4 regions of the Telluria sp. AC161 genome follow, and region 1 is predicted to be linked to each of the others. Evidence: predicted binding sites of a transcription regulator. Region 1 holds the regulator's gene; each other region holds the start of a gene.

Region 1 (5,365 bases):
TTCCACGAAGAACACCGCGTCGAACTGTTCGGCGACGTCGATCTGCAGCGCCCGAAAACGCCCGCCAGCGAAGCGCTGCGCGTGCGCACGCAGGCCATCACCGTATTGCCCGACGAAGAAATCGTCAAGACCGACCAGCCGATCGACATGGAGCTTGGCGCGTCCAGCCTCAAGGCCACCGGCATGATGGCCAACAACGCGACCATGCAGATGCAATTGTCCGGCCGCGGCCGTATCGTCTATCCGCCACGCCAGCGCTGAAGGCCATCAGCCATGCGCGCGTGCTAACCCAGGACCAGCACCATCATGAAAAAACTCTTTGCTGCCGCTTTCTTGTCACTCCTTTCCTTGACCGCCATGGCCGAAAAGGCCGACTCGCTCAAGCAGGCGGCGCTTGAATACGATAATGGCGACCTCGATGGCGTCGCAGGCGTTCGTACCTTCACCGGCAACGTGATCCTGACCCGCGGCACGCTGCTGGTCAAGGCCGAACGCGCCGTCGTCAGGGAAACGCCCGAAGGCTATATGAGCGTGACGCTCACCGCCGCCAACGGCAAGCCCGCCACGTTCCGCCAGAAGCGCGACGGCGGCCCGAACCTGTGGGTCGAGGGCCAGGCCGAACGCATCGAATACGATGAGCGTTCGGAGCTGGTGCGCCTGTACTCGAACGCCGTCGTCAAGGAACTCGAAAACGAACGGATGACCAACCAGATGACCGGTCCGTTCATCTCGTACGACAACCGCAAGGAAGTCGTCGCCGTGCGCAATGACGCCAGCGGCGAGAGCAAGGTTGGCGGCGGACGCGGTACGCTGATCCTGGCGCCCAAGCGTGCGCCGGCCGGAGGCACGCAATGACGGAACTGAACGATCGCAGCACACTGGTCGTCAAGGGCCTGCAGAAAAGCTATGGCAAGCGCCTGGTCGTGCGCGATGTGTCGCTCGACGTCGAATGCGGCGAAGTAGTAGGTTTGCTGGGCCCGAACGGCGCCGGCAAGACCACTTCGTTCTACATGATCGTCGGCCTGGTGCCGTCGGACGCCGGCTCGATCAGCATCAACGGCACCGACATCACCAGCCTGCCGATCCATCGCCGCGCGGTGCTCGGCCTGTCGTACCTGCCGCAGGAAGCGTCGGTGTTTCGCAAGCTGACGGTGGAAGAAAACATCCGCGCCGTGCTCGAACTGCAGAAGGTCAACGGCAAGTCGCTGACCAAAACCGAGATCAGCGACCGCCTCGATACCTTGCTGGCCGACCTGCAGATCGAGAAGCTGCGCGAGAACCCGGCGCTGTCGCTGTCGGGCGGTGAGCGGCGCCGCGTGGAGATCGCGCGCGCACTGGCCACCAACCCGCGCTTCGTGCTGCTCGATGAACCGTTTGCCGGCGTCGATCCGATCGCCGTGATCGAGATCCAGCGCATCGTGCGCTTCCTCAAGGAGCGCAAGATCGGCGTCCTGATCACCGACCACAATGTCCGCGAGACGCTTGGCATCTGCGACCGCGCCTACATCATCAATCAGGGCGCGGTGCTTGCATCCGGCCGCCCCGACGATATCATCGCCGACGAGTCGGTACGGCGCGTGTACCTCGGTGAACATTTCCGCATGTAAGCCATACTCAATTGATGAAACAGTCCCTTCAGCTCCGCACTTCGCAGCACCTGGCGCTCACGCCACAGCTGCAGCAATCGATCCGGTTGCTGCAGCTGTCGACGCTCGAACTGCATCAGGAGATCGAGCAGATACTGGGCGATAACCCGCTGCTCGAAAGGCTCGACGATCCGCTCGATCATTCGGTGCGCTTGCTGGGCGATGGGGCGATCAACAATGCGCCGGCACAGGGCGAGGCGCCGCCGGCGCCGGGCCAGCAGGCCGAAGGCGAGGGTAGCGCGCCGGCCGAGGGCGAGGGCGCTGAAGGCGGCGCGATCGATGGCGACCGGCCCGACACCGACTGGAGCGAAGGCAGCGGCGCATCCTCTGGCAGCAGTAGCAGCAGCGACGACGAAGACGGCCGCCCGCAGCTGGAGGCGTGCGCCATCACGCTGCGCGAACACCTGATGGAACAGGTGCGCGAAACGCTGCTGTCCACCCGCGACCGCGCACTGGCCGAACTGGTGATCGACGCGCTGGACGACAACGGCTACCTGGAAGAACCGCTCGACGACATCCACGCGCGGCTGCCCGAAGAACTCGAGGTCGATCTCGACGAACTGCGCTGCGCGCTGGCGATGGTGCAGAGCATGGACCCGGTGGGCGTGGGCGCGCGCAGCGCGGCCGAATGCCTGGCGCTGCAGATCCGGCGCATGCCGGGCGTGCCGATGGTCACGCGCCGCATGGCCCTGAAGATCGTCGAAGGCTACCTGACCTGGTTCGCGCAGCGCGAATACAGCAAGCTGAAAAAAGCGCTCGATTGCGACGACGAAGACCTGCGCGAAGTGCAGGCCGTGGTCCGCCAGTGCAATCCGCATCCGGGCGCCGCGTTCGCGTCGAACGTGTCGGATTACGTGGTGCCGGACGTGATCGTGCGGCGCGCCAAGAACGGCTGGGCGGTCACGCTGAACCAGGACGTGATGCCGCGCCTGCGCGTCAACAGCCTGTACGCGACCATGCTCAAGCAGGGCCGCAGCGAGAGCCAGATGGGCGCGCAGATGCAAGAGGCGAAGTGGCTCATCAAGAATATGCGCCAGCGTTTCGACACGATCCTGCGTGTGGCCGAGGCGATTGTCGAGCGCCAGCGCAACTTTTTCAGCCACGGCGCGGTTGCCATGCGGCCCCTTGTTTTGCGCGAGATAGCTGATACACTAGGTCTGCACGAGAGCACCATCTCTCGTGTCACAACCCAGAAATACATGCTGACCCCGCACGGCATGTTCGAGTTGAAGTATTTCTTCGGTAGCCACGTTGCCACCGAAGCGGGAGGCGAAGCATCCTCAACGGCAATCCGTGCGCTCATCGCACAATTGACAGGAGCAGAAGACCCTAAGAATCCATTATCCGACAGCAAGATCGCGGAAATGCTCGGGGAACAAGGCATGGTCATTGCGCGCAGGACGGTCGCAAAATACCGTGAAGCGCTCAAGATCCCCCCCGTCAGTCTCCGCAAAGCCTTGTAACAACGCCGCTCATACAGTCTGTGCCTTCAGCTCCTGTGTGGTGCAAGCGACGTGACATCTTCAAAGGAGTGTGTATGAACCTCACCATCAGTGGTCACCATCTCGAAGTAACCCCTGCCATCCGTGAATACGTTCAGAATAAGCTGGAACGCATTATTCGCCATTTCGATCAAGTCATAGATACCCACGTCTTCCTGGCCGTCGATAACCTCACTGAAAAAGAAAAAAGGCAAAAAGCTGAAATCAATGTCCAGGTGTCGGGCAAGACCCTGCACGTGGCGAGCGTCGCACAAGACCTGTATGCCGCGATCGACATGTTGATGGATAAACTGGATCGACAAATTCTGAAGCACAAGCAGATGCTCAAAGACCATAACCGCACAGCGATCAAACGCCTGGACGTCGACGAAGCAGACGTCGCTGCCGCCTGATCGAGCGCAGGTCACCACCGCCAGGGGCGTCTTTTCGGGACGCCCTTTTTGCATCCCGCTGCCGGTAAAATACGTGTTTCCTTTCGATGGATCACGCCATGTCCGAACACGTCCTGACCCGCATCGCCAACCGCACCGGCATCATCACCCTCGACCGTCCCAAGGCGCTCAATTCGCTGTCGCTGGACATGGTGCGCGCGCTGACCGCGATCCTGCTCGACTGGCAGCTTGACGCTGCGGTCGATGCGGTCGTGATCACCAGCAGCAGCGAAAAAGCGCTGTGCGCGGGCGGCGATATCCGCTTCTTCCACGACGTCGGCAACGCCTCGCCGCAAGGCGGCAGCGCACTGCTCGAGGATTTCTTCACCGAAGAATACGCGCTGAATCACCTGATCCATTTTTATCCGAAACCGTACATCGCGCTGATGGATGGCGTGGTCATGGGCGGCGGCATGGGCATCGCGCAGGGCGGGCCCGATTGCGGCCTGCGCATCGTCACCGAGCGCACGAAGATGGCAATGCCAGAGGTGAATATCGGCTTGTTCCCCGATGTCGGCGGCAGCCATTTCCTGTCGCACGCGCCGGGGCAGTTGGGAATGTTCCTGGGCTTGACCGGCCTGACGATCGGCGCGGCCGACGCGCTGTACGTGGGCCTGGCCGACGTGGTCGTACCGGGCACCGATCTGGCGGCATTGCACGCGCTGATTGAGGTGACGCCGGGCGCGGATCTGCCGGCGGCGATCCGCGCATTCGCCAGCCAGCATGCCGGCGAGAGTGAATTGCAGGCCAACCGCACGCGCATCGATGCGCACTTTGGCGCGGACTCGGTGGCGGCGATCATGGCATCGCTCGAGGGTGAAGACACGCCATTCGCGCAGAAGGCATTGAATGCAATGCGTCAGCGCTCGCCGTTGATGATGTGCGTGACGCGCGAGCTGCTGCTGCGCGGCGCGTCACTCGATGTCGCTGACTGTCTGCGCCTGGAGCGCTCGCTCGTGCGCCGCAACTTCGAACATGGTGAGGTACTCGAAGGCGTGCGCGCGCTCGTCATCGACAAGGACAATGCGCCGCAATGGAATCCGCCGTCGCTCGACCTCGTGACCGACGCGATGGTGGCGCACTTCTTCGCGCCGGTGTGGCCGGCGCATGCGCACCCGCTGCGCCATCTCGCGTAAGCCTCTACGTGCATATCCGTTTGCGCGTGACTTTTCGCGCAGGCGGTGCAAACATCGTGGCTTCATGAACCGATGAGGACCCCCGATGCGTATGACCGCCTTGCTGCTATCGATGACCTTGTGCGGCAGCGCCGCGGCCCAGGCCTGGCAGCCTGACTTCAATGCGAGCGCATTCAAGGGGCCGGCCTCCGGGCCTGCCAATGAGGTGCTGGTATTGGGCTCGCCCCATCTGTCGCAGTTGCCGAAAACCTTCCAGGCCGCCAGCCTGACGTTGTTGAACGAGCGCCTGGCCGCATGGAAGCCGCAGGCGATCGCGATCGAGGCGGTATCCGGGCCGCAGTGCGACTTCATGCGACGCTACCCGGCACGCTACAAGGACTCGATCGATTCCTATTGTTGGGATCCCGCACCGGCACGGCTGGCCACGGGGCTGGATGTCGCGGCGGCGACCGAGGCTGCCGACGCCTTGCTGGCTGCCTGGCCTGACGCGCCGACCCCGGCGCAGCGCCGGCATCTGGCGGCGCTGTTCTTTGCTGGCGGCGAGGAGGCATCGGCCCTGGTGCAGTGGCTGCGCCTGCCCGAGGCCGAGCGCCGTGCCGGCGACGGCCTGGACGCTGCACTGGTCGGCGTACTCGTGAAGCTGGAAACCA
Region 2 (5,365 bases), 4.8 Mb from region 1:
CAGCGCTGATCCGGCATGTCGCTGCCGGGCCAGCGCGTCTTCATCACCGGCGCCTCGAGCGGCATCGGCGCCGCGCTGGCGCGCGAATATGCCGCGCGTGGCGCTGTGCTGGGCCTGCTCGGCCGGCGGCGCGACGCGCTCGACCAACTGCGGCAATCGCTCCCCCATTCCTCGCGCCACCAGGTGTATGCAGTCGACGTGCTTGATCGCGCGGCCCTCGCCGGTGCCGCACAAGACTTCATCGCCGTGAACGGTGGCGCCGACATCGTCATCGCCTGCGCCGGCATTTCGCAGGGCACGCTGACCGAGCAGGCCGACGACCTGAGCGTGTTCGACGCCGTCTTCGCCACCAATATGAATGCCACGGTGGCGACGTTCGCACCGTTCATCGCCGCCATGAAAACCCAGTCGACGCCGTGCCGTCTGGTCGGCATCGGCAGCGTGGCCGGCATTCGCGGCATGCGCGGTGCCGGCGCCTACTGCGCCAGCAAGGCCGCGCTGCACAGCTATTGCGAAGCGCTGCGCGTGGAACTGCGGCCGTCGAACATTCGCGTGGTGACCATCGCGCCCGGCTACATCGATACCCCCATGACCCGTGCCAACCGCTTCCCCATGCCCTTTTTGATGCCCCCCGAACGCTTCGCCACGCGGGCTGTCGCGGCGATCGCGCGCGGCGACAGTTACCGCGTGCTCCCGTGGCAGATGGGCGTCGTCGCCAAGCTGCTGCGCTTGATGCCCAACGCCTTGTTCGACCGTCTCTTTGCGCGCGCGCCGACCAAGAAGCGCCGGGAGCAGCCATGAACGCCGCCGCCATTGCCGCCCTGTCGCGCGCAGGCGTCGCGGTTGAAGTCGTCGCGCAGACCGGGTCGACCAATGCCGATCTGCTCGCGCGCGCCGGCACACTTGCCGCCCCGCTGCTGCTGATCGCCGAACATCAAAGCGCCGGCCGCGGGCGCGCCGGGCGCAGCTGGCTGTCGTCGCCCGAAGGCTCGCTGACGTTTTCGCTGGCCTGGCGCTTCGACGGCGGGCCGCAGGCGCTGCTTGGGCTGCCGCTGGCGGTGGGCGTGGCGCTGGCCGACACGCTTGGCACGCTGGGCCAGCAGGTGCAGCTGAAGTGGCCGAACGATGTGCTCAAGGATGGCGACAAACTGGCCGGCATCCTGATCGAAACCCAGTCCGCCCCTGGCGGCGGCACCTGGACCGTGATCGGCATTGGCCTGAACCTGTTGATGCCGGATGAAATGGAAGCGCAGCTGGGCCGCAGCGCGGCCGGCATGCCATGGCTGGCGCGCATGGACCGCGACGCGTTGCTGGCGGCGCTGCTCGACGGCCTGGCCGACTGCCTGCGCGAATTTACCGCGCGCGGGTTTGCCGCCTTCAGCGCGCGCTGGAACCTGCTCCATGCGTGGCAGGGCGAGACCGTCATCCTGCTCGACGGCGGCGTCGTACGGCACGAAGGCCGCGCGGCCGGTGTCGACGATAGCGGGCGCCTGCTGCTCGATACGGCCGAGGGCCGCATCACCGTGATGGCCGGCGACGTCTCGCTGCGAGTGAAAGCATGATGCTGCTGATCGATGCCGGCAATACCCGCGTCAAGTGGGCGCTGGCAGCCGACGGCGCGGCGCCTGGCACCTGGTCGGCCACTGGCGCGGTAGCGCATGCCGGGCTGGATGCATTGGCGTCCGACTGGGCCGGCGCCACGCGCGTGCTGGTCTCGAACGTGGCGGGGCCCGTGCTGGCCGAACGCATCGCGGCCCTGCTGCCGACAAGGGCGCAGGTCGAGTGGTTCGCGTCCACGCCGCAGCGCGCTGGCGTTACCAACGGCTATCGCGAACCGGCGCAGCTCGGGTGCGACCGTTTCGCCGCTGCCATCGGCGCGCGCGCGCTGGCGCCCGGCCAGGACCTGATCGTGGCCACCTGCGGCACCGCGACCACGGTCGACGCGGTGCGCGCCGACGGCCACTTCATCGGCGGCATGATCCTGCCCGGCCTGGCCCTGATGGCCGCGAGCCTGGCGCGCAACACGGCGCAACTGCCGCAGGTCGATGCCGGCGCACTGCCGCCGCTGTTTGGCGACAACACGCACGATGCGATCCTGGCCGGCCTGCTCTCGGCGCAGGCGGGCGCGATCGAGCGCGCGGTGGCGGGCCTCGGCGGCGCCTTCTGCATCGTCTCGGGTGGCGCCGGGCCCCATATCGCGCCGGCCCTCAAGGTTGTGCACCAGGTGGTCGATAACATCGTACTGGTCGGCCTGCATGCAGCAGTCACCGGCTCGACGGGAGATATGCGGTGCTGAAATTCGTGTTCTGGGCGCTGCTGGGCGCCAACGGGGTCTTGCTAGCGTATGGGCAGGGCCTGCTCGGCCAGCCGGGTGATGCGGCGCGCGAGCCGGCACGCCTGAAGAACCAGCTCGCGCCCGAACGCATGCAGCAGCTTACGCCAACGCAGGCCAGGCAGGCAGCGGCGAGCGCTGCACCGCAGCCGCAAGCCGAGGTGGCTGCGCCCATGCCCGAGCCAGCGCCGGTGCCAGTGCCAGTTGCGCGGGATCTGGTCGCCTGTGTCCAGGCCGGCCCCTTCAGCACGGCCGATGCGCGCCGCTTCGAGGCCCGTGTCGCACGGCTTGGCCTCACGCCGCGCCAGTCGCGCATCGAGATGCCGTACCAGGAAGTGACGAGCCGCCTGGTCTATCTGCCACCGAACGGGGGCCGCGAAGGCGCCCAGCGCCGTGTCGCCGAGCTCAGGGAACGGGGCGTGACCAATTTCTTCATCATGCAGAACGACACGTCGCCGCTGCGCTATGCGATTTCGCTGGGTGTGTTCAAATCGGACGGCGCGGCGCAAAAGCTCGTGGCCGACCTGCAGCGTCAGGGCGTACGCGGCGTGCGCATTCTGCCGCGCGGACCGCAAGTGACGCGCGCCGGCTACCAGTATCGCCAGATCGACGCTGCCGAGCGCGATCGTCTGACTGGTATTGCCGATAACTACAACGGTGTTGAAGTCACCCGCTGCAGCTGATCCTGTTTCAAGATCAACGACGGCGCACCTGCGGGTGCGCTTTTTTTCGTCCCCACGTGTTGCGCGGACGCTCAAACCTGTCGAATTTCTTTACACTAAATTCTTTTAAGAAAATAAGATTGTTTACAATCAATAGGTTGCTGTGCTGGCATAAGTATTGCTATACACAAATTATCGTTTCTTAAATTCAAAACTAGGGGTTTGCCATGAAAAAACTGATCACGACCGCTCTGCTGACCGCACTCTGCACCATCTCCGCTTCGGCCCTGGCCACGCCAATCGCGATGACGGGCGCATTTGCCTCGAGCGACATGGCAAACAACAATTACAGCGCCGTGTTCAGTGGCAAATCGTTCCTGCCGGCCGACTACACGGTCAACAGCCTGACTTTCTCGTTCTCGTTCCGCGACGATGGCACCGATATGTTCACGACGTCGGCGCCAGTCTCCACTGGTAGCAACATGACGGGCTGGATGCCCCACACGTCGATCAGCTATGCACGCTATCTGACCAATTACGCGACGGTAGATCGCATGGGCCAGCAGGAAAGCGCCGCCCTGTCGATCGGCGGCGTTGCTCTGGGTACGGGCAGCACGTCATTGCTTGAGTCGAGCACGACCACATCGAGCCCGCTTCAGGTCAAGTACGAAGGCACGGGCTGCTCCTACTACCAGTGCTACGACTTCTACACGAAGAGCTGGACCGACACCACGACCGTCACCCGCGACTACACCGGCGCCTTCACCATCAGCGGCATCATCTCGAACCAGTCGATCATCGACGAACTGCTGCGCAGCGACCAGCTGACGGTGAACCTGCAAGTCGCGGGTGACCTGATTCTGACCAATTCGCAACTGCTGCTGGATTACACAAAGGTTGTGGCGTCCGCCGAAGTGCCGGAGCCATCGAGCATCCTGCTGGCGCTCGCCGGTCTGGCCGGTCTGGGCGCCGTGCGTCGCCGCAGCAAGCGCGTGGCGGCATAACGCCGTTTCAGAAAGACTGGCGAGGCGTCAGCGCCGCACGACGATCGGCTTCAACCCCAGCGAAGCCGGCAGCGCGTCCATCGCCTCGGTCGCCTCGGCACGGGTCGGATACGGCCCGCCGTACAGGCGATTGAATGCCCCCACCTTCACCACTTCGAGCGTGCCCACGTCCACGCCGGCGCGCGCGATCTGGTCGCTGATCGCTTCGGCGGTACCGGTGCGGCCATACGCGCCAAGCTGGATGTAGTAGTCGCCCGTCGTGGCGCGCGGCGCCGGCGCCTCTTGCGCTGCTGGTGTCGCCGGCTCCACCAGGCGCACGACAGCGCCGCTGTCGGACTGCACCCGGTCTTCGAGCATCAGCGCGGCAATCTCGGGCGGCGCCGATTGCGCCTGCGATGTCGCTTCACGCCGCGCGGCGGCAATCTGCGCCGGATTGACGATCGGATCGCCCGGGAACAGGCGCTCGATCTCGACCTCGTGGCTGCCGTTGCCGAGCAGGCCCAGTTTCAGCGCGGCCGTGTACGACACGTCGATGATGCGCGTGGAATGGAACGGGCCGCGATCGTTGATGCGCACCACCACCGACTGGCCGCTTTCCAGGCTCGTCACGCGCACGTACGACGGAATCGGCAGCGTCGGGTGCGCACCCGTCATCTTGTACATGTCGTACAGCTCACCGGAGGCCGTGCGCTGACCGTGGAACTTCTTGCCATACCACGTGCTGATGCCGCGCTGGGTCCACCGTTCATCGTTGCCCAGCGGCGTGTAGGTCTTGCCCAGCACCGTATAGGGACGGCTGGTGAACTTGTTGAATGGTTCGGCCACGACGACCGCGTCGGGCGTCTCGAGCAGGCCATCAGGTGGATTCTCGCCCGGGCCGTCGTCCTTGTAGTAACCGCCCCGCCCAGAATTGGCGGCGGGCAGCTTGGGCGCGGGGCCATGCTTGGCGGTGGGCTTGTGCGGCCATGGAAATGGCGACAGGCGTTTGTGTTCACCGGTACTGCTGCACGCCGTGACAAGAAAGGCAACCGCTACGACCGCCGGGATGTTTTTGCGAACGCCCATTGGCAGTCCTCCTGCTAGTTAAGTCTTCACCAGTTTACGGTGTCTTTGAATACTCATCAATATGCCGGCGCCAAGGCCGAGTGTGATAAAGGCAGTGCCGCCATAGCTCATGAAGGGCAGCGGCACCCCGACCACGGGCAGAATGCCCGCCACCATGCCCATGTTGACAAAGGCATAGGTAAAGAAAATCATCGAGATCGACCCGGCCAGCAGGCGCCCGAAGGTATTGGCCGCATTGGCCGCGATCATCAGGCCGCGCCCGATCAGGAGCAGGTACACGAACAGCAGGAACAGGTTGCCGA
Region 3 (5,365 bases), 340 kb from region 1:
TCGAGGTGCTGTCGGCGCCAGGCCGGGTCCGGCTGCTTGACCTGCCGGGCTGGGAGCGCTTGCTGCGCCAGGCCAACAGCGCCAATGTCGGCGCAATCCTGGTGTTTTTGCTCGAAGAGCACGGCTTGCTTGACGACGTGCCGCCCCAGCCGCGCGAGCACCTGGAAGCGGCGCGCATCGTCGCGCTGCGCCATCGGCGCCTGACCGGCTACGAGGTCGAACGCATCCACAGCGATCTGGCCCACCTGGGCCAGCCCCTGATCCTGCTCAAAGGCGCTGCATATGCGATGGCCGGCTTGCCGTCCGGCCGTGGCCGCCTGTTCTCGGACATCGATATCCTCGTGCCCAAGGACAATCTGGACAACGTGGAAAGTGCGCTGATGGAGCATGGCTGGGCCAGCACCCACCACGACGCCTACGATCAGCGCTACTACCGCACCTGGATGCATGAGCTTCCGCCGATGGTGCACCTGCGCCGCGGCAATGCCATCGATGTCCACCATGCGATCTTGCCCGAAACGGCGCCGGTGCGGCCCGACCCGGCGCTGCTGCGCGCGGCGGCGCGGCCGATCCCCGGCGACCTCGGGGCGCTGGGTGTGTGTACGTTGTCACCGCACGACATGTTCTTGCACAGCGCCGTGCACCTGTTCTTTGGTGGTGAATTCGACCAGGGATTGCGCGATTTGTTCGACATGCATCGCCTGGCAACACACTTTGGCGCCGAGCCGGGTTTCTGGGATGGGCTGGTGGCGCGCGCCGTTGCGCTCGAACTCACCCGTCCCATGTTCTACGCACTGCGCTATGCCACCCGCACGTTTGGCACGCCGGTGCCTGCATCGGTCATGGCTGCGTCACAGGCATTTGCGCCATCCCAAGTCGTACTGGCACTGATGGATGCGCTATTTACGCGCGCCCTGGCGCCGCCGCATCCGGAGTGCGCCGCACGCTTTGACGGTGCCGCCCATTTCGCCTTGTATGTGCGCGGAAACTGGCTGCGAATGCCCTTGGTGTTGCTCACGCGCCACTTGTTTCACAAGGCTTTCGTATCGCCACGTACCGCAGAGGCCGCTTGACCTGCTACTCTTTGCTGTGAGGGAATTTGCATAGTAATTCCACTAATTCACATTCAATTTGTCAATAAAATTGGCATTAGGACAATTGTCGATGCTATGATGACTACACTGTCGTCGCTGCACGACGCGTCGATACCGCCAGGAGAACGTACATGATCGAGACATTAGCGCCAGCCATCCCATGCACCGGGCTTGGCAGCGATGACTCAGCCCCGGAGAACGATCCGAGCATCATTGACGTTACCATCAACGAACGCGTCTTTGGCATTCGCGCTGCGGACATCGACACCCAGCGCAATTCCGCCAGCATGCTCATCAGTAAGATGTATGCGTGGCGCGGCTACAGCGGCAACCACCAGATCGGCAACGACCCCAACCGGATCACCTTGACCGCATCGGATCGTGGCCAGGTCTTCGGCACGCTGAGCCTGGGTCTGGATTCCGATATCGGCCTGCTGGCCGACCAGGTATTTGCTGACTATATCGATACCCAGCGCATGACCGGCAAGGTCTGCGAAATCATCAAGCTGGCCGTCGATCCGGCCATCAAGTCGAAGGCCGTACTGGCGTCGCTGTTCCACGTGGCCCTGATCTATGCGCGCGACCTGAATCATTGCAGCCACATCTTTATTGAAGTCAATCCGCGTCACCGCCGTTTTTACGAAGCCATGCTGGGTTTCCAGACCGTCTGCGAATCACGGCCCAATCCGCGCGTGCAGGCACCAGCGGTGCTGCTCAGCGCCGCCACGGCATACGGTACCGAGCAGGTTGCCAAATGGGGCGGCATGCAGGACAAGGCGGTCGGCGAACGTTCACTGTTTCCCTGGTTCTTTTCGCAGCGCGAAGAGGCCGGCATCATCAACCGCCTGCGCGCGCTGGGCTAAGCATTGCTCCCGGGGCAAAGACGCCCCATAATTTCCTCTCTGCATTTGTGCTTGCCTGCCTCGCAGGAACGTCCTATATTCAGCGCTTCTTGTATATCCAGTGAGGATGCGCCATGACGACAGGTAAGACCAGGGACGAAATCGCCGAAGCCTATTCCTCTGAACCGTGGTGGTACGACCTGCGCGGCTTTTTCATTCTGACCTTCGCCTATAACAGCACGATCGGCACGCAAATGCGCTTCTTCGGGCCGAACTTCGGTCCCGATCACCTGGAAGTGGCCTGCGGCACCGGAACGCTGCTCGAGATGGTGCTGAACTGGCGCCGTCGCCGCAAGCTCCCGCAAGTGAAGGTGACCGGCATCGACTACGCGCCGTCGATGCTCGCCGGCGCCAAGCGCCGCTTTGCCAACAATCCGCAAGTCCAGGTCCAGCACGCCGACGCGGCCCAGCTGCCGTTTGCCGACAACCGCTTCGACACAGCCAATATCGCCAACTCGATCCATTGCTTCCCGACGATCGACGGCGCGCTGCGTGACATCCTGCGTGTGCTGAAGCCGGGCGGGACGATGGCGGCAAATGTGTTGCTGTATCCCACCGGATTCGCGCCGCTGCGTTGGGCTGCGCAGAAGATCAATGACTGGGGCATCCGCAAAGGAATTCTGTACAGCCCGTTTCATATCGAAGAATTGCGCGCCAAGATGTTGGCAGCAGGCTATGAGGTCCAATCGGAGTTTACTTCCGGAAACACATGGAATGTGGTGATCCGCAAACCTGTGTAGGCGTAGTCCGACAGCGTATTTATTACGCGGTAAATATGCTGTCGGTATTTTTTACAGTGATGTTTGATCTTGGTCAGTAAAAATAGCTAACTGTTTGATTTAAAACAAATCTCTTGAGCTGGCACGGTGGTTGCTTATATACCCTCGTGAGCAGTACCCCAGACAACCCAGGAGATTTACGAAATGAACGCTTTTAAGAAAACCATCCTCGCCGCATCGATCGCAGCTGCAACCGTCTTCAGCGGTACTGCCGCAGCAGCACCGTTCAACTCGTTCACCGTTGACCCAATCAACGGCAACCAGGCAAACTTCGTTGCTGACAAGATCACCGGTAACTACACCGAAACCGCGACCTTCAACCCAGATGGTACGTTCAACGTCGCCCTGGTGTGGACTGCTGGCCAGTTCGTCGGCAACGGCGGCAACACTGCATACTCGGCTTTCCAGACCGGCCTGGGTTCGAACTACGGCCTGTTCGCCAACTACTCGGCAAGCGGTACCTACTCGGTCAGCGGTTCGACCACCACGTTCAACTTCCAGCCAGGCACCGGTAGCCTGAACCTGTTCCTCGACACCGATCTGGGCTCGGAAGCCGGCAACGTCCTGCTGGGTTCGGGCAATCCACTGGCTGGCCAGGGCACGCTGAACCCAATGCTGAGCACCTGCTCGAGCCCAAGCAATCCAAACGGCAACGGCATCAACTGCGGCAGCTTCGGTGCATCGAGCTCGTTCGCACTGACCGCAGCTGGCAGCGATTTCTTCATCCTGCCTAACCCGTTCTACTCGATGTCGTTCCAGTCGGGCCAGCTGAATAACTTCACCCCATCGGGCACCCAGACCATCAACGGTTCGCTGGACGTCGTGTTCGAAAACGCAGCTGAAGTGCCAGAGCCAGCATCGGTTGGCCTGCTGGGCCTGGGCATGCTGGGTCTGTACGCAGCACGTCGCCGCAACAAGAAAGCTGCCTAAGAATCACGGGCCTGCTGCGCAGGCCCTGTTCTCAAGCAAGAAAAAAACCACTACCGGTAACGGCAGTGGTTTTTTTTCGTTGTCCGATTCGGCGGCATGATGCGCCGATGAATCAACGCCCAGTCGTTCAGCGGCCGGCAGCCGCCATGCGCGCAAATTGACGCCGGCCAATGGCAATTGCCAGACGCTGGATTGGATGCCGGTTGCCGCCCGGCCGCCACGTGCGCTTGAGCTTGTTGCGGTAGGCGTCGAACTGCATGCCCCAGGGCGCCGCCAGCACATCGCCGCGGCCCAGCAGGATCTTGAGCGACTCGGTGGCAATGATGCCGGCGCACAGCTGGCAAGCCATGAAGGTCGACGGGCCGCGCCGCTCGGCAAAGTTCACCGCCCCTGGCACCATCAGGTAGTTGCGGTGCAGGCCAGCCGGCGCCAGGCCGACCACAAAGCGGATCGCTTTTTCCTGCTCCGGCAAATCGCCCCAGCCAAAATACTCTTCGAACGTCATCTTGCCCGGCATGAAGTTGAGCAGGGCGGCGCCCATGCCCAGTGGCGCAGCCGTGGTGGCCGGGATGCCGAGCCGTGCGCAGGCAGCAAAGGTCTGCTGACGCGCATCGAAGGCGAAGAAGTCGAGCGCGTCGACGTACAGATCGACCCCGGCCAGGAATTCGTCGAGATTGTCGGCATGGACGCCTTCGGGAAATATCTTGGTATCGATGTCGGGGTTGATGTCGCGCGCCATGCGCGCCAGCACGTCAGCCTTGGGCTGCCCGACGGTCGACATCATCGCGCCCACCTGACGGTTAAAGTTGGGAATGTCGAAGGTGTCGAAGTCGGCAATATGAAACTGCGTCACGCCCAGGCGTGCCAGCGTCAGCAGGTGCACGCCGCCGACGCCGCCGCCGCCTGCGATGGCAATGCGCTTGCCGCGTAACTGCTGCTGTTCGGCAGGCGTGACCCAGCCAATATTGCGTGAAAACGCCTGTTCGTACTGAAACGGATTGCTCATCGGGGACATTGCGAAAAGGTAGGGACGAGATGGTCGGCGCCGCAGGAAGTGCAGGGCGCGTACCGGCGGCGCGGGTGCTTATGCCGGATGTGACTCATCCATGCGCAGCAGGCGGTTGATGATACCGCGTTCCTCGCGGGGCGAAAAGAAGTATGGGTAGAACGAGCGCTCTTCGGTTTCGCCATCGGCGGCGAAGGTACCGCCAAAAATGCTGATCTGCTCGGTCACGTATTTCAGATTGACGCGCAGCAGGTAGGCCGGCGCATCGACCCGCGTGTTGATCTTGAGCTCGCCCTCTTTGCGAAACCCCAGCATGCGCTCGTAGAAGCGGCGATGGCGCGGGTTGACCTCGATGATGATGTCGGTGCAGCCATGCATGTCGCGGGCGTAGATGACGGCCAGATGAAACACGTTGGCCAGCGCGGTTTTCGAGCGTACCGACGGGTCGAAGGCAAATTTGGTGAACTCGCACAGCCGCGCGCCGTTGGCGCGGTGGGCATCGAGTTCGGCGCCAAAGACTTCATCGGCCATCAGCCCGACCTCGGAATCGATGCCGATACTGAGCGTACCGACCACGTCGCCCTTGTCGGTGGCGGTGAGTGTGATGCGATTGGGGTCATTGCTCGGCTGGTGATCGCCGGAGTAGCCGCGCCA
Region 4 (5,365 bases), 3.0 Mb from region 1:
TGAACCTGGCCATGCGCAAGCTGCGCACGACCGGCACCCGCTTGCGCGAAAGCGAAGATGCGCTGGTGGCGCGCCAGGCCGAGCTGAGCGAAGCGAACCGGCAAAAAGACGTCTTCATCGCAATGCTGGCGCACGAGCTGCGCAATCCGCTGGCGCCGATCCTGTCGGCAGCCCAGCTGATCGCCATGCGCGCGGGCAATGACGAACCGCTGGCCCGCGCCGCGGCCATCATCACGCGCCAGGGGCTGCAACTGACGCGGCTGGTCGACGATCTGCTCGACGCGTCGCGTATCCATTCCGCCAAGCTGACACTGCAGGTCGCGCCAGCCGACCTGCGTGACGTGATCGCCAGCGCGCTGGAAACGAGCGCGCCGATGATCGAACAATCGGCCGCCAACTTCCAGTTGACGTTGCCGCCGCAACCGATTCCCGTGGACGTCGACAGCACCCGCATCGCCCAGTGCGTGTCGAACCTGTTGCACAACGCCTTCAAGTTCTCGGGCAATCAGGGCGACATCCATCTCTACATCAGCACCGCGGCCGACGGCATGGCCCGCATCCGGGTCACGGATACGGGCCGCGGCATTTCGCCGGACATGCTCCCGCGCCTGTTCGACATGTTCACGCAGGAAGGCCGCAGTGGTAACGATGGCAACAGTGGCCTGGGTATCGGCCTGGCGCTGACGCGCGACCTGGTCCTGCGCCACGGCGGCACGCTCACCGCGCACAGCGACGGTCATGGCCGCGGCGCATCGTTCGAGATCGCCCTGCCCCTGAGTACCGAAGTACACGCGGCGGCTATTGCCGCGCCGACGACAGCAAAGGTCGAAGCGCCCCGGCAGGCGCCGTCGGTGCTGGTCGTGGACGACAACGTGGATGCCGCCGAGTTGTTGCAGGCGCTGCTCGCACTGCACGGTTTCGATGTGCACATCGCCCATACCGGCGCCGCCGCCCTGGCCGCGCTGGCGCAGCATCGCTATCGTGTCTTGTTGCTCGACATTGGCTTACCCGACATGTCCGGCTACGAGGTCGCCATCGCTGCACGCGCGCAAGGCTTGCTCGACGACACGACTTTCATTGTCGCGCTGACGGGCTGGAGCGATGCCGAGTCGCGCCAGCGCTCGGTCGATGCGCGAATTGACCACCATCTGAACAAGCCGGTGCAGATGGAGGCGCTGTTGAGCCTATTCGATGCGCGGACCTTGTCGACCAATCTTACAAGTGTGTGACACGATTCGAGGTAGATTGACTTAAGTACTTGTTGGTATTGAAGATTTTGAACAGGCACGGTCCGTGCTTATTGGATATCGCAACAGCAATGTTCGGAATTCGATGTCACGTGAATGTTCATCCATCCTTTAATAGAACGGAGTGCTTTGTGAAACTGATCAAGAACCTGAGGAATGTCGCCCTTGCCGCCATGCTGTTTTCCGCTGGCGTGGCCAATGCAGCGCTGTATCAGTTCCAGCTGACCGGCGACTACGCGGCGAGCTGGCAATTAAATTCGACTGTCTCGTCGGATCTGTTTGGTGACGGTGAAGGCTTCATCCTGTGGGACGTCGCGGGTAATTTCCCCGGCTCGTCTGAAGACGTCGTGGACTTGACCTTTTATAACGAGGCCATCGGTGGCGGCATGGAAATCCTCGACTTCTACGGCAATAACCTGCTGTTGAGCACAGATGGCTTCCAGCTCTACACGGGTTCGGAAGACAGCCCGACCTTCCGCCTGGGCACGTTTGCACTGACCGAGTACCTGGGCAGTGGCAGATATTCGCTGACGGTCACGGATCTGGACGCTTTGCCTGAACCACCCGTCGACGTGCCGGAACCAGCCAGCGCTGCACTGCTGCTCGGCGGCCTGGGTGTTCTGCTGGCATCGCGCAAGCGGCGCCAGGCCAGGTAATCATCGTGGTACCGGCAAGGCTGCGCCAAACCCAGCCTTGCTATCTTTTCGGCGCTGGCGACGCAGCCACCGCCCCCTGCGTGCGCAGATACGCCACAATATCGGACGCCTGCTTCTCGCTCATGAAGCTGAGAAAGCGCATCTTGTTACCTGGCACGACCTTTTCGCTGTCGCGAATGAACGCCACCAGCTTCTGCTCGTTCCAGACAAAACCGGCCTGCTTCAACGCCGGCGAGTAGGCATACGCAGGGGCGCTGCCCGCCTTGCGGCCCACGATCCCGTTCAATTGCGGCCCGAAGCCATTGCGGGCGCCCGCGCCAACCTCATGACAGTTGGTACAGCGCGCGAACAGCCTGCGGCCGGCATCGACCTGGGCCTGCGCCGGTGCCGATGCGGGTGCCGCCAGCGTCTCGGCCCCCGTTCCCAGCAACAGCGCAACACCAATGATGAACCCGCGCATGATCACTTCACCCGCTGCTTCTCGAGCTTGCGCGCCAGTGTGCGGCGGTGCATGCCCAGCCGGCGCGCGGCCTCGGAAATATTGAAATCGGTCTCGGCCAGCACGGCGTGGATGCGCTCCCACTCCAGCGTCTTGATCGACGTCGAGCGGTTGGTGACCTCGATTTCGGCGCTGCCGGCAATGTGCCCGAACGCCGCTTCGATATCGTCGGCATCCGATGGCTTGGCCAGGTACTGAACGGCGCCCAGCTTGATCGCTTCGACCGCCGTGGCAATGCTGGCAAAGCCCGTCAGCACCACGATGAGCATGTCGGGGTCGTGCTCGTGCAGCAGTTGCACGCAGGCCAGGCCCGAGGTCTGGCCCTTGAGTTTCAGGTCGACCACGGCGTAGCCGGGGTTATGCTGCGCCAGGATGGCAGCGGCTTCATCGTGGCCGGTGGCGCCCAGCACGCGGTAACCGCGCCGCTCGAATGAACGGCTCAGCGTGCGGGCGAAGGCTTCGTCGTCTTCGATGATGAGCAGCAGCGGCTCAGGGTTCGGCATCGTTCAGTTCCTCTTCCAGTTCAATGGCCGACATCGGCAGCCGCAGCCTGACCACGGCGCCACCCTCCGGCCGGTTGGTCGCCGTCACCGTGCCGCCGAGTTTGCGCACGACGTTCACGGCCAGAAACAACCCCAGACCACCGCCGGGCTTGCCCTTGGTGGACTGGTACGGTTTGCCGAATTGCGCCAGCATGCTGGGCGCGAAGCCGGGACCACGGTCGAGCACGGACAGCACCAGCGTACGCTCGTCGATGTGCGCATCGAAGCAGACCCAGTCGGGCGAGGCTTCCAGCGCATTGTCGAGCAGGTTGTCGACCGTCTGGCGCAGCGCCGAGTCGCTTGCCACCGGCCAGTCGTCGGCGATGCGGTTATTGTACGTGAAAGCGCGCACCGGGCGGCTGGCCTGCCAGCGTTCGACCAGGCCATCGAGAAAGCCCCGCACCGTCGTGCGTTCGGCCGATTCGCCGCGCGCTTCGCCGGCCGAAAGCAGGATGCCACTGACGATCGACTTGCAGCGTTTGAGCTGGGTCTGCATCTCGGTCAGCTCGCCCAGCAGCTCGGCGTCGTCACGAAACGCGGGCATGCGCTTCCAGTCGCCCAGGATCACCGACACCGTCGACAGCGGCGTGCCCAGTTCATGCGCGGCGCCGCTGGCAAGCAGGCCCATGCGCACGATGTGTTCTTCTTCGGTTGCGCTCTGACGCAGCGCCGCCAGTTGGGTCGCCTTGTCGCGCACATTGTTCGAGATGCGCGAGACGAACAGCACCAGCAGACCGGCATTGAGCGCGAAGCAGACCAGCAAGCCCTGGACATACAGGCTGCCGATGCCGCGCTCATGGTCGAACGGCAGCGGGAGCGGCTCGGCAAACGCCGCCAGTCCCGCCATGCAGGTGATCGTGATGACGACGATGCTCCAGGTCCACAGCACCTCGAGCAGCACGGCCGAGACGATGACCTGCAGCAGGTACAGAAACGCAAACGGATTGGTGGTGCCGCCGGACAGGTACAGCAGCACGGTCAGGCTCGAGACGTCGACCAGAATGGCCATGAACATCTCGCCGTTCGAGACCGGCCGGCGTTCGTGCCAGCGCAGGTGGCTGGCGATATTGAAGGCGATCAGGCACGAGAGCACCTGCAGCATGTGCACCAGCGGCAGCGCGATCCCGAACAGCAGGATCGCGACGGCGATGGTGGTGACCTGGCCGATGACGGCGATCCAGCGCAGCTCGATCAGCTGCAGCATGTTCTTGTGGCCGGCGGCGAATTCCACGTTCGCAGCCGCCGCCGACGGCGACGTGCGCGCCGCCCGGGCGAAGAAATCCAGCGGAGATTGCATCGAAACCCGTCCGTTCAGTGCCCCGTGCGCGGCAACGCGGGCGGGACGTTAATCGTTGGCGTCGCGGGAGCGCTTCGCCTCGTAGCGGGCCACCCACCACCAGGCTGCGGCCACCATGAGGGCGAGAGCATACCAAGTCAGCGCATACACGAGGTGATTATTTGGGAACGAAATGACGGTCAGGCCGCCGACGGCGCGCTCGGGGGCGCCTGCCGGATCCTGGTTCTTGCCGGCATCGACGAAAAACGGCGCCGTGCGGGCCGGATCGAACCCGCGCGCCGCGGTCAAGGCGATGACGTCGCGCGAGTACCAGCGGTTGCCGGCAGGGTCGTTGTCGCGCAGGAAGCCGCCTTTGGGTTCGCTGATACGCAGCAAACCGGTCAGCTGCACCGGCTCGCCCGGGGCTGCGCAGGCGTCAGGCCCGGCCGTGCGCGCAGGGAAGCGGGTGGCGATATCGCCCGACGACGGGATGAAGCCGCGGTTGACAAACACGATGTGGCCCTCGTCCGTGCAGAACGGCGTGAGCAGCCAGAAGCCCGCGCCCAGCTCGGACAGCGCCTGGACGGGTGCAGTGTATTGGTAGAGATAGTGACCCGACAGGGCAACGGCCCGGTATTCGTCGGATTCTTTGGAAATCTGCGGCCACTGCGCTACCGGAGGAAGCGCAGCAGGCGCCGCATGAACACGTGCATCGACGCGTTCGATCAGGTCCAGTTTCCATTGCAGGCGAAACACCTGCCAGGTCCCCAGAACTGCAAACAGCACGAGCAGCAGCAAGGCCAGCACCGCCACCAGGCGTCGCACGAAGGGCGAACGCCGTGGCGGGGGCTGATCCTGCGCCGACAGGGTCGGCGGCTGCTGCACGTGCATTACCACGGTCAGGTCATGTCGGAGGTGTTTTCAGCACCCATGCCCGGCATCATGTTGGTGTTCATGTGGTGCATGACCCAGATCGAGCCCGACATCACAATGACCAGCAGCACGAGGGTCAGGATCAGCGCCATCATGTTCCAGCCGCCTTCTGCCTTCGAATTCAAGTGAAGGAAGTAGATCATCTGGACCACCAGCTGAACTGCGGCGAAGCCGAGGATGACCCAGCGGGTCGTTTCCGGGGCCAGCACATT

The links. Region 1 encodes sigma-54, which starts transcription at its own class of promoters, with help from an activator protein. Its sites were predicted from a motif close to TGGCANGNAANCTGCTTT; they were not measured.
Region 2: the regulator sigma-54 is predicted to act here: its motif matches at 3,162-3,179, upstream of ACZ0AJ_RS00360 (PEP-CTERM sorting domain-containing protein).
Region 3: the regulator sigma-54 is predicted to act here: its motif matches at 2,856-2,873, upstream of pepA (flocculation-associated PEP-CTERM protein PepA).
Region 4: the regulator sigma-54 is predicted to act here: its motif matches at 1,283-1,300, upstream of ACZ0AJ_RS08575 (PEP-CTERM sorting domain-containing protein).

What each region holds. Positions count from the first base shown of each region.
Region 1 covers NZ_OZ409861.1:4,919,740-4,925,104, forward strand. Annotated here, with positions in the region: gene lptC (LPS export ABC transporter periplasmic protein LptC) at 1-261, shown strand, start outside; gene lptA (lipopolysaccharide transport periplasmic protein LptA) at 307-855, shown strand; gene lptB (LPS export ABC transporter ATP-binding protein) at 852-1,607, shown strand; gene ACZ0AJ_RS21900 (RNA polymerase factor sigma-54) at 1,622-3,109, shown strand; gene hpf (ribosome hibernation-promoting factor, HPF/YfiA family) at 3,184-3,540, shown strand; gene ACZ0AJ_RS21910 (enoyl-CoA hydratase/isomerase family protein) at 3,639-4,715, shown strand; gene ACZ0AJ_RS21915 (DUF5694 domain-containing protein) at 4,801-5,365, shown strand, end outside.
Region 2 covers NZ_OZ409861.1:79,591-84,955, reverse strand. Annotated here, with positions in the region: gene ACZ0AJ_RS00385 (SPOR domain-containing protein) at 1-9, shown strand, start outside; gene ACZ0AJ_RS00380 (SDR family oxidoreductase) at 16-801, shown strand; gene ACZ0AJ_RS00375 (biotin--[acetyl-CoA-carboxylase] ligase) at 798-1,562, shown strand; gene ACZ0AJ_RS00370 (type III pantothenate kinase) at 1,559-2,296, shown strand; gene ACZ0AJ_RS00365 (SPOR domain-containing protein) at 2,290-3,015, shown strand; gene ACZ0AJ_RS00360 (PEP-CTERM sorting domain-containing protein) at 3,222-3,998, shown strand; gene ACZ0AJ_RS00355 (septal ring lytic transglycosylase RlpA family protein) at 4,026-5,063, opposite strand; gene rodA (rod shape-determining protein RodA) at 5,082-5,365, opposite strand, start outside.
Region 3 covers NZ_OZ409861.1:4,584,558-4,589,922, forward strand. Annotated here, with positions in the region: gene ACZ0AJ_RS20425 (nucleotidyltransferase domain-containing protein) at 1-1,073, shown strand, start outside; gene ACZ0AJ_RS20430 (GNAT family N-acetyltransferase) at 1,226-1,957, shown strand; gene ACZ0AJ_RS20435 (class I SAM-dependent methyltransferase) at 2,071-2,736, shown strand; gene pepA (flocculation-associated PEP-CTERM protein PepA) at 2,920-3,705, shown strand; gene ACZ0AJ_RS20445 (ThiF family adenylyltransferase) at 3,833-4,711, opposite strand; gene ACZ0AJ_RS20450 (GNAT family N-acetyltransferase) at 4,790-5,365, opposite strand, start outside.
Region 4 covers NZ_OZ409861.1:1,902,089-1,907,453, forward strand. Annotated here, with positions in the region: gene ACZ0AJ_RS08570 (ATP-binding response regulator) at 1-1,229, shown strand, start outside; gene ACZ0AJ_RS08575 (PEP-CTERM sorting domain-containing protein) at 1,379-1,903, shown strand; gene ACZ0AJ_RS08580 (c-type cytochrome) at 1,944-2,363, opposite strand; gene ACZ0AJ_RS08585 (response regulator transcription factor) at 2,366-2,905, opposite strand; gene ACZ0AJ_RS08590 (ATP-binding protein) at 2,892-4,241, opposite strand; gene ACZ0AJ_RS08595 (SURF1 family protein) at 4,290-5,111, opposite strand; gene cyoD (cytochrome o ubiquinol oxidase subunit IV) at 5,120-5,365, opposite strand, start outside.